Regions from separate parts of the Chryseobacterium electrogenes genome, predicted to be linked through region 1. Evidence: riboswitches for the same ligand, from Rfam matches in the RefSeq annotation. Region 1 holds a riboswitch; each other region holds the start of a gene.
The links. A riboswitch is a leader RNA that binds a small molecule or an ion and turns the genes downstream of it on or off. The one in region 1 is predicted to bind cobalamin.
Positions count from the first base shown of each region.

Region 2: it holds a riboswitch for cobalamin, as region 1 does, so the genes downstream of both, ACQQ6V_RS04040 (T9SS type A sorting domain-containing protein) here and ACQQ6V_RS09080 (TonB-dependent receptor) in region 1, are expected to answer to the same signal.
Region 3: it holds a riboswitch for cobalamin, as region 1 does, so the genes downstream of both, ACQQ6V_RS06575 (acyl-CoA thioesterase) here and ACQQ6V_RS09080 (TonB-dependent receptor) in region 1, are expected to answer to the same signal.

Region 1 covers NZ_JBNPPB010000002.1:1,975,317-1,978,607, forward strand. Annotated here, with positions in the region: gene ACQQ6V_RS09075 (DUF3667 domain-containing protein) at 1-1,085, shown strand, start outside; cobalamin riboswitch at 1,114-1,304, shown strand; gene ACQQ6V_RS09080 (TonB-dependent receptor) at 1,405-3,291, shown strand, end outside.
Region 2 covers NZ_JBNPPB010000002.1:894,591-897,881, reverse strand. Annotated here, with positions in the region: gene ACQQ6V_RS04045 (SPFH domain-containing protein) at 1-141, opposite strand, end outside; gene ACQQ6V_RS04040 (T9SS type A sorting domain-containing protein) at 239-1,348, opposite strand; cobalamin riboswitch at 1,417-1,604, opposite strand; gene ACQQ6V_RS04035 (cytochrome c biogenesis protein) at 1,688-3,291, opposite strand, start outside.
Region 3 covers NZ_JBNPPB010000002.1:1,423,924-1,427,214, reverse strand. Annotated here, with positions in the region: gene hutU (urocanate hydratase) at 1-1,388, opposite strand, end outside; adenosylcobalamin-variant (AdoCbl-variant) riboswitch at 1,771-1,860, shown strand; gene ACQQ6V_RS06575 (acyl-CoA thioesterase) at 1,937-2,326, shown strand; gene ACQQ6V_RS06570 (MFS transporter) at 2,459-3,291, opposite strand, start outside.

The DNA.
Region 1 (3,291 bases):
ATTGCCTTAATTGCAATCATCAGGTTTTAGAAAAGTACTGTCCTAACTGCGGGCAAGAAAACGTTGAGCCACGCCAGCCTTTCTATTATCTCTTCACGCATTTTATAGAAGACTTTACGCATTATGATGGACAATTCTGGGGAACGATAAAGAATCTCCTCTTCAGTCCTGGGAAGTTAACGCGCACTTATCTTGATGGCAAGCGGCAAGCCTTTGTCCCGCCTGTTAAACTGTATATTTTCATAAGTTTTATTACATTCTTCATCTTTGCGGTGTTTCCTCCTTTTAAAATTAATTACGACAAAAAATCTGACAAAGAAAAAGCAGAGTACGCTAAAGGTACAGAGCAGTTTACAAAGCAAGCATCCAAAGCAATTGAATTCCAAAAACAAAATGAGAAAGATTCTGCAATGGTTGCTAAATTTGATTACGCACAAAAAGTATTAGATGACCCTAAGACCAGCGAATTCCAAAAAGGTTTTGAAAACTCGCTAGACATGCAAAATAAAATTGCTGATGACACTACATATAAAGGTTATAAAACGTTTGAGGAATACAAAAAAGGGAATAAAGACAGGACAGGACTCTTTAGTATGCTTGATGAAGCATTTGCCAAAAAGCTTTTCGAGCTCAAAGAAAAAGGAGTAAAAAAAGGAGAAATTTTTAAAAGCCTGGCCGAAAACGCATTTCATAACTTACCAAAAGCATTATTTATATACTTACCGGTTTTCGCATTATTTTTATGGATTTTCCATCGTAAAAAAAAATGGTGGTATTTTGATCATGGGATTTTCACCTTACATTACTTTTCTTTCTTGCTGGTAAGCATACTGCTTTTCGGGGTTTTATTAAGACTTACTAATATCCTATCAGACTATGCATTTTTCAATCCGATAATTGCAATAATAATGATCGCCATCCTGATATATATGGCAATCTATTTTTATGTTGCGCATCACAGAGTCTACAAATCCTCGCGCTTTACAAGTATTATCGTTGGCTTTATCATTTGGACTTGTAACTTCTTTGCATTTACTTTCTTAATAATTGCATTAGGAATAATCAGCTTCTTGACGATGCATTAAAATAAGAAAAATATTTAAAATATAAAGTTTATCTTTATCCCGTTTTGGTGAGCCGTAAAAAGCACTTAATAGGGAATATGGTGAAAACCCATAACAGACCCGCTGCTGTAAGCTTCACACCCAAGTTTTTGATTATTTATCCACTGTTTATTTTCTATAAATGGGAAGGACATCAAAAATGAAGTAAGTCAGAAGACCTGCCAGAACAATAACGTTTGACGCTTTCGTGGAGTAAAGTTACAAGACATATCAATAAGAGTAAACTATCTTTGCTCGATATTTCCTTTTACCCATACAGCGCCAAACTAATAATTTGGCTATGGAATTAACTTTATTTCGGTTGCGTTTTTTGTGGATAGTTTTACTGACAACTCCCACCCTATTTTGTTATTCTCAACAAAGTAAAGACACCATTATTGCCATCTATCAAATCGAATTAAAGAAAAAAAGCTTTAAAGAAATATTACCTGCACAGACATTATCTGGTGAAACATTAGAACGCTTAAATTCTCAAAATGTTGCCGATGCACTACGCTATTTTTCCGGAATACAAATCAAAGATTACGGCGGTTTTGCAGGGCTGAAAACCATCAACATCCGAAGCATGGGTACACAACACGTGGGTGTTTTCTATGACGGTATCCAATTAGGTAATGCTCAAAACGGCGTGATAGATCTTGGTAGATTTTCTCTGGATGACTTAGAAGAAATCTCTCTTTACAATGGTCAAAAAAGTGAGATTTTTCAGCCAGCTAAAGATTTCGGCTCATCAGGATCGATCTATCTTCAACCAAAAAATCCTATTTTCAAAAACGGAAGAACGACCAATCTTACACTTCGGAATAAGAATTATAGCATCGCGCTCTTCAATCCTTCCTTTAGATTAGAACAAAAAATTTCGGATAAAATATCAGCGACTTTAAGTTCAGAATTTTTAGAAAGTGATGGCGTGTATCGTTTCAGATACAAAAAGAAATATCCAGACGGCGGCGTGGCTTATGATACTATTGCTAAAAGACATGATGGCGATGTAAAATTCAAACGAATAGAAACCAGCCTTAACGGAGCTCTGCGCAACGGCAATTGGGCAGTACGTGGCTACGCTTATTTGTCCGACAGAGGCATTCCTGCGGCAATTGTTAACGGAAGATTTGGCGGTCGTGGACAACGATTGACAGAAGACAGCTACTTTGTACAAGCCAACTTCAAGAAAAAAATATTCCCGAAATTAGAGACTCAATTAAAGGCTAAGTTCGCTTACGATTATTCGCATTATATTGATACAATTTCTTCTATTAAAATCCAAAATCAATACATCCAACGAGAAGTCTATGTATCGTCATCCAATCTTTACTCGATAACGCCCAATTGGGACGTGAGCGCTTCTGCAGATTTCCAGTATAACAATCTAGATGCGGATCTTAAGCTATTTTCTTATCCAGAACGTTATACAACATTAGTATCTTTTGCATCAACTTATCAATGGAATCGTCTTAAATTATTAGGAAGTGTCCTTGGTACTTTTGTCCATGAAAATGTAGCGTTAAATACCAAATCTCCAGATAAAACCGAATGGACGCCAGCTTTCTTTGCGAGTTATCAACCGTTAGAAAATCCTTCTTTAACCTTAAGAGCTTTCTACAAAAGAGTTTTTAGGATGCCAACTTTCAATGACCTTTATTATACCAATATTGGAAATACATTTTTGAAACCAGAATTCACCAATCAATATAACGTTGGGTTTACGTATCAAAAATCTTTAGACACCGGTATTCTTCAATCTTTTTATGCTAAAGTAGATGCCTATTATAATAAGGTCGAAAATAAAATTATCGCAGCACCCAACGGCAGTATGTTCCGCTGGTTAATGATGAATCTCGGCAATGTAGAAATCATCGGTACAGATGTTAACATCCAAGCTAATCTAAAAATCGGTAATGTAAAATTAAGACCTCTCGTAAGCTATACTTATCAACAAGCAAGAGATTTTAGTGATAAAAATGAGAGTTTTTATGGAGACCAAATCCCATACACGCCTTGGCACAGCGGCTCTTTTTCATTAATGTCTGATTATAAAGATTGGGGTTTCAATTATAGTTTTATGTACGTTGGAGAGCGCTATGATGTTAACCAAAATAATATCGCTTACAATTATATTCAGCCTTGGTACACACATGATCTATCTATTCAGAAAAAAATAAAAATT
Region 2 (3,291 bases), 1.1 Mb from region 1:
AAGTATCATTAGAACGCCTATAACAGAAAGAAATGGATTATAATCTACTGAATAGACGAATAATCCAATCCCGCCAAAGAACAGAATAATACTAATTAATAAGGCTAAATAGCCTGACATCGGTTTAAGAGTTTTTTCCATAATGTTATTTATTTTAATATTGATTTGATATCATAAAGATATAAAAAATTTAAAACAAAACATAAAAAAAAGCTATCTCAATAGATAGCTTTGAAAATTATAGTTTGATAAATCTATGTTTCGATGTTATTTTGTCTGATATTAAGATTAAGAAATAAGTACCTTGAGATAGGTTATTAAGATTGATTTGCCCTTTGTCTACTACTCCATTTTTTACTCTTTTTCCGGACATGTCAATAATTTCATATTCTATTGATTGATAAACCGACGAAATATTAATAACATCAGAAACTACTGTTGGATAAATCTTGATAATATCTTTAGTCTCTGCTATTGATAAAGATGAACAATTATCTTCTACAATTGTATTCGCAACTTCTACAATCTGATCTTTACAGTCTTTTTTTATCAACTTAAAATCTGGATTGCCTTCAAGATTAAGTATCGTAATATTATTGGTAATACCATCCATAAAATCAAGCGATGTCAACAGATTATTTTTAGCAATAACAGTCTTAAGCAATGGATTATTTTCAAATGAAATATTAGTTAACTGATTAGATTCTACAGAGAACCAATTAAGTTTAGCAAGACCTTTTATAGATACTTCTGATAGTTTGTTGGTGTTGATATTCACATTAACAAGCTCTGGATTATTACCGAAAATCAGTTCTGTTAACCCATTATTAACCAATGTCAATCGTTGTAAACTAGCAAAAGAAGACAAATCCACCTTAGTCAACAGGTTATTATTAACGTAAAGGAATCTAATCTTAGGATTCTGAGGGAAAAGAATATTTTCAAACTTGTTGTCTGTCAGCTCTAGATTAGTCAAATTAACCAAGTTAGAAGCATCAAAAGTACCTGTTAACTTGTTGTTTTTAAGATTAACAGTTGCTAGTTTTACATTACTACTAACATCTATTTTATTAAGATTAATAAGCCCAGAAAGATTAAGCTCTGTGATATTAGTAAAATACTCTACTCCTGTTGCATCGTAGATATTAGGTAAATTAGCCAATCCTCTAATATTAGTTAGTGTTTTAGCTTCATCTTGAGAGATTTCTCCGTCCTTATTGGCATCAACAGATGGATAAGCTTTAATGATTGCTTTTTTAAAATTAACATCAGGAAAATTGATGATTTGCGCTTTTACAGCAATGCTACCGATAGCAATAACGGCAAGAAATGTAGATAATTTCTTCATAAATATAAAATATTAATTAGTTTAACTCCCGAAACTATTAAGGACTAAATTGAAATTATTTAATCCTAAAAAGTATACTTTAACAGGCAGGTATCCTGGCTCACATCGTTGTGTCGTCCTTCCCAAATTATCTTCAGTGGACATTTTTAGACATTACGTTTTGTAGTTTACAGTTGCGGGTACAGCTTAGGCATATAACCTAATTCCCTTTTATTGAAACAAAATTTATTTCAAAACCTATTAGCCGTAAAGATACTGTTAAAAATCAATCTCAAAAACTTGCACAAAAAAAAGGCATATCCAATGAATATGCCTTTTTATATTAACGCTTTAACCTAATTAAGGTTGATCTTGCGTACGTTCTTCTTTCTTATTTTCTAGACTTTTATGAAGTTGTTTGTACCTCACATATGATACAATACTTAACAATAACATAAAACCTAATCCTATATAAACCCAAGCTGGAAGAGGGATTGGATCACCTTTAGCATAAGAATGTAATCCTGTCAAATAGTAATTAACTCCAAAATAAGTCATCACCATAGAACAAAATGCAAACATCGTCACCACATGGAACATATGTCTTCCTCTAAGTCCTGGCACCAATCTCATGTGCAATGCAAAAGCGTAAATCATTATTGAAATAAATGCCCAAGTTTCCTTAGGATCCCAGCTCCAATAACGTCCCCAGCTTTCATTAGCCCATACACCGCCTAAAAAGTTTCCAACTGTCAAAGCTAAAAGTCCAATGCTTAAGGACATTTCACTCACGATTGCTAATTCCTTCAACGTCGTGTCATTATGTTTTTTGAAAATTGTACGTCCAGATATGATATAAAAGAACAATGATATCACCGCAATTAACATTGACAACGAAAAGAAGCCATAACTTGACGTAATAATTGCTACGTGAACAATTAACCAATACGACTTAAGTACTGGCACTAACGGCGTAATTTGCGGATCTAAAGCCGAGCCACCATGTGCAAATCCCATCATAATTACAGCCACTAAGAAACCTGCAGCAGGAATTAATGCGTTTGAGTTTCTGTACAATGCAAAACCTGCAGAAATACCAACCCATGAGATGAAGATAATTGCCTCGTAACCGTTACTCCATGGTGCGTGACCAGAAATATACCATCTCGCTATCAATCCCAAGAAATGGAATACATAACCAACTGCTCCAATATAGATTAAAGCTTTAACGATATGATTAAGAATTTTGCTTGGTTTAAACAATTCTACAAAGGCTAAAATCAACAGTAAAGAGCCTATAATGGTATAGAAGATCAACAACTTGAAGTTGATATCAATCTTATTCATTACGACTTCTAACTCTACTTTTGCATCTGGCGGAATTACTTGTTTACCCCATTTGTGCTGATAATCTTGTATTTTTAATAGTTCTTCATCTGCTTTTTTCCAGTTACCGCTTTGTGTAGCTAGCAAAACAGTTGATAAATATGGACCTAAAACATCTTGAGCATTTTTATCCATTTCAAAATTAGCCGTCATCACAGAGTTCCATGTGTGGTTGGCATCGTTTTGTACAGGAATAGCACGAAAATATTGATAAGACATCAGCGCATTAAGAACTTGTACTTTATCGTTCAGCTTAATTATAGCTTCGTCATATTTACTTTTTTCAACAGGTTTTTTACGGAATGCCGTATTATATTCGTCTTCCAAAACAAAACGTAAATTACCATTAGCATCAGCAGGAAACAACTTTACCAAACTTGTAAAACCTTCTGGTGTTGCTTTAGTAATTTTAGCAAGATCACGTCCTACTTTACCGCTGGTTTCGATTTTTATAATATTAACCTGAGCCCAAAACATTGGGTCTATTGTTGCTGCCAAAAACCATTGGTTAGCATCTAAATGTTGAAAGCTACTTTTGCTTGTTAATTTATGCAGAATATCCAAAGCCTGCGTATTAA
Region 3 (3,291 bases), 550 kb from region 1:
CAAGCGATATCATCTGTTTTCTGTAAATCTTCTGGCTTTCCACTGGTGCAAACCCAACGGAACGGCCCGAAACCATAATCAAAACACATCGGCCCCATAATATCCTGCACATAAGAAGGAAATTTGAACTCTCTTCCCAAAGTCGGATTGCTAGACATGACATCCGCGCCAGCTCTGGATGCTTCCAACAAAAAGGCATTGCCATAATCGAAGAAATAGGTTCCTTTTTCGGTGTGCTTATTAATAGCAGCAGCGTGTCTTCGTAAAGTTTCCTGTACTTTTTCTTTGAATAATTCAGGATTTTCTGCCATCATGGTATTGGATTCTTCAAACGAAATCCCAACAGGATAATAACCGCCCGCCCAAGGATTATGAAGGGACGTCTGGTCTGATCCAATGTCTATTCTTAGGTTTTCTGAATCAAATTTCTCCCAAACATCCACGATATTTCCTAAGTAGGCGAGAGAAATGGTTTCTTTATTTTCTTGCGCATTTCTGACTCTTTGTACCAATTCATCAAGATTTTCGTGAATCTCATTCACCCATTTTTGATCGTGACGGATTTTGGTAATCTTGGGATTAACTTCTGCAATCACTGTCACGCAACCTGCAATATTACCCGCTTTTGGCTGCGCGCCCGACATTCCGCCCAATCCTGACGTGACAAATAATCTACCTTTGGGCTCTTTATTAATCTTTCTGAATGCATTCAAAACGGTAATAGTTGTTCCATGCACAATTCCCTGCGGACCGATGTACATATAGCTGCCTGCCGTCATCTGCCCATATTGCGTAACGCCCAACGCATTGAACTTCTCCCAATCATCAGGTTTGGAATAATTAGGGATCATCATTCCATTGGTCACTACAACTCTTGGCGCATCTTTGTGCGAAGGAAACAATCCCATCGGATGACCAGAATACATTGTCAACGTTTGCTCGTTCGTCATCTCAGACAGATATTTCATCGTTAGAAGATACTGCGCCCAATTGCTGAACACTGCACCGTTTCCACCGTAAGTAATGAGCTCATGCGGATGTTGAGCCACAGCATAATCTAGATTGTTCTGAATCATCAGCATAATGGCTTTTGCCTGCTCAGATTTTCCCGGATATTCTGCGATATCTCTCGCTTTCATTTCATAATCCGGACGAAAACGATACATGTATATTCTACCATATTTCTCTAATTCTTCCTTAAATTCCGGCAACAATTCTGCATGAAACTCAGGTTCGAAATAACGTAAAGCGTTTTTAAGAGCGAGTTTTTTCTCTTCATCCGTTAAGATTTCTTTGCGTTTTGGTGCGTGATTAATATTGATATCGTATGGTTTTGGCTGAGGTAATTCGGTGGGAATGCCTTGTTGTATTTGCTCTTGAAAAGTCATTTTATTATTTTGTTTTAATCCTTTGCTTAGGCTAAAGGACAAGATTTATATTAATGAATTTAATGCTTTAAAGATATTCAATTTTAAGAAATATAGCGTAGTGAAAGGGGATAAAATTCCCTCCATTGGAGATGTGGTCTTTGGAATTTATAATATTGAAATTCAGGATGGTTAATATTGATAATGAGAAATCACAAAATTTTATAAATCCTTCATGCTTATCGAAAGATTATGTTTAACATCAACATTGGTTATTCTGAAAACTTTTTTCCGCCATCCCATCAAGAGAGAAGAATAGGAGTGGTGATTGGGTTTAACTTTTCGAATATTAAATTCTGATCTACAAAAATTTTTGATTGATGTTTCTAAGATATATCTTTGCAGCATTAAAAAAAATGGGTGAATCGTGTGTAACTCACGAGCTGTCGCGCAACCGTTATGTTAATTGGCAAAGTCGGATCCCCAAAATCTTTCGCGATTTGAAGTAGAAAACGAAACGGATTTCTATTCATTTCAATCGTTTAACTGTTTAATTCTAAAAAAAGGAAATGAATTACGAAGACAAAATTAAAGAATCTCAAACCCACGTTTTTAAAGTGGTTTTTCCTAACACAACTAATCACCATAACACGATGTTTGGCGGTAAAGTAATGGAGATGATGGATGAAGTGGCTTTTATGACTGCGACTAGATTTGCGAGAAAATCATTTGTAACGGTGAGCTGTGATCGCATTGATTTTAAAAAACCAATCCCTGCAGATACTTTGGTAGAGCTTATTGGGAAAGTAAAGTATGTGGGCAACTCTAGCCTAAAGGTAAATGTAGAGATTTTTGTAGAAGAAATGTACGCCGAAACTAGAGAAAAAGCGGTGTCTGGAGATTTTACTCTGGTTGCCATAGATGAAGATAAAAAGCCACAGAAGATTTTTCAGAATTAATTGTACGGATTCTTGAGGTATAATTATAAGTACACTTTTAATATTTGAAAAGTATTAATCATAAAAAAATGGTTATCGATTATTCGGTAACCATTTTTGTTTTATTGTGATTGTTATTGACCTTTGTTGAGCTTATTTATTGTCTTTTTTAGCATATAAGTTAAAGTATTGTAAGGCAAATAATAATCCTAAAAATGTCATCCCAACACCTATTAATGAAGGGTAGGCGTAGGAGAGTCCGTAGATTAAAGGTATGCCTCCTAGTAAAGCTCCCAATGCATTGGCGATATTAAATCCAGCTTGCATAAAGGCTGCTGCCATCATTTCTGCTCCTGGAGCTGATTTCATAATCATAATATTGAGAGGTGCCGCTATAGACATTGACAATGCACCACACAAAAAGGTTAAAATCAAAGAAATAATAGTGTATTCTGCTAATAAGAAAACGGCTAATAATAACAGCATCATTGTAAATAATAAGATTATGGCTGTTTTTGGCGCACCCATTTTATCTGTAATGTATCCACCTGCTAGATTACCAACGACCATCCCAGCACCAGCAAGAATCATGATATAAGCCATGTTACTTTCTTGAATTCCGGAGACTTGTGTCATTAAAGGAGCAATATAGCTGAACCATGTGAATAGTCCTCCAAAGCCAATTGCAGTAATGGTTAGGACATACCATGATTCTTTATTTTTTAAAAATTTCAGTTCTGTTAAGAAATTTGTTTTGTTTTGATTTTCCAGATTAGGAAGCCACAGACGTATGGATAAAATCGTAATAATACCTATCACACCAACAATTGCAAAATACCAGCGCCAATGATAGATATGACCAATATAGGTAACCAATGGTACCATAGCGAGGTTAGCAATGGTAAGCCCAGTGAACATTAAGGATATATATAATGCCTTCTTGCTTGGAGGAGCTAATCGTGTTGCCACAACAGTACCTACCCCAA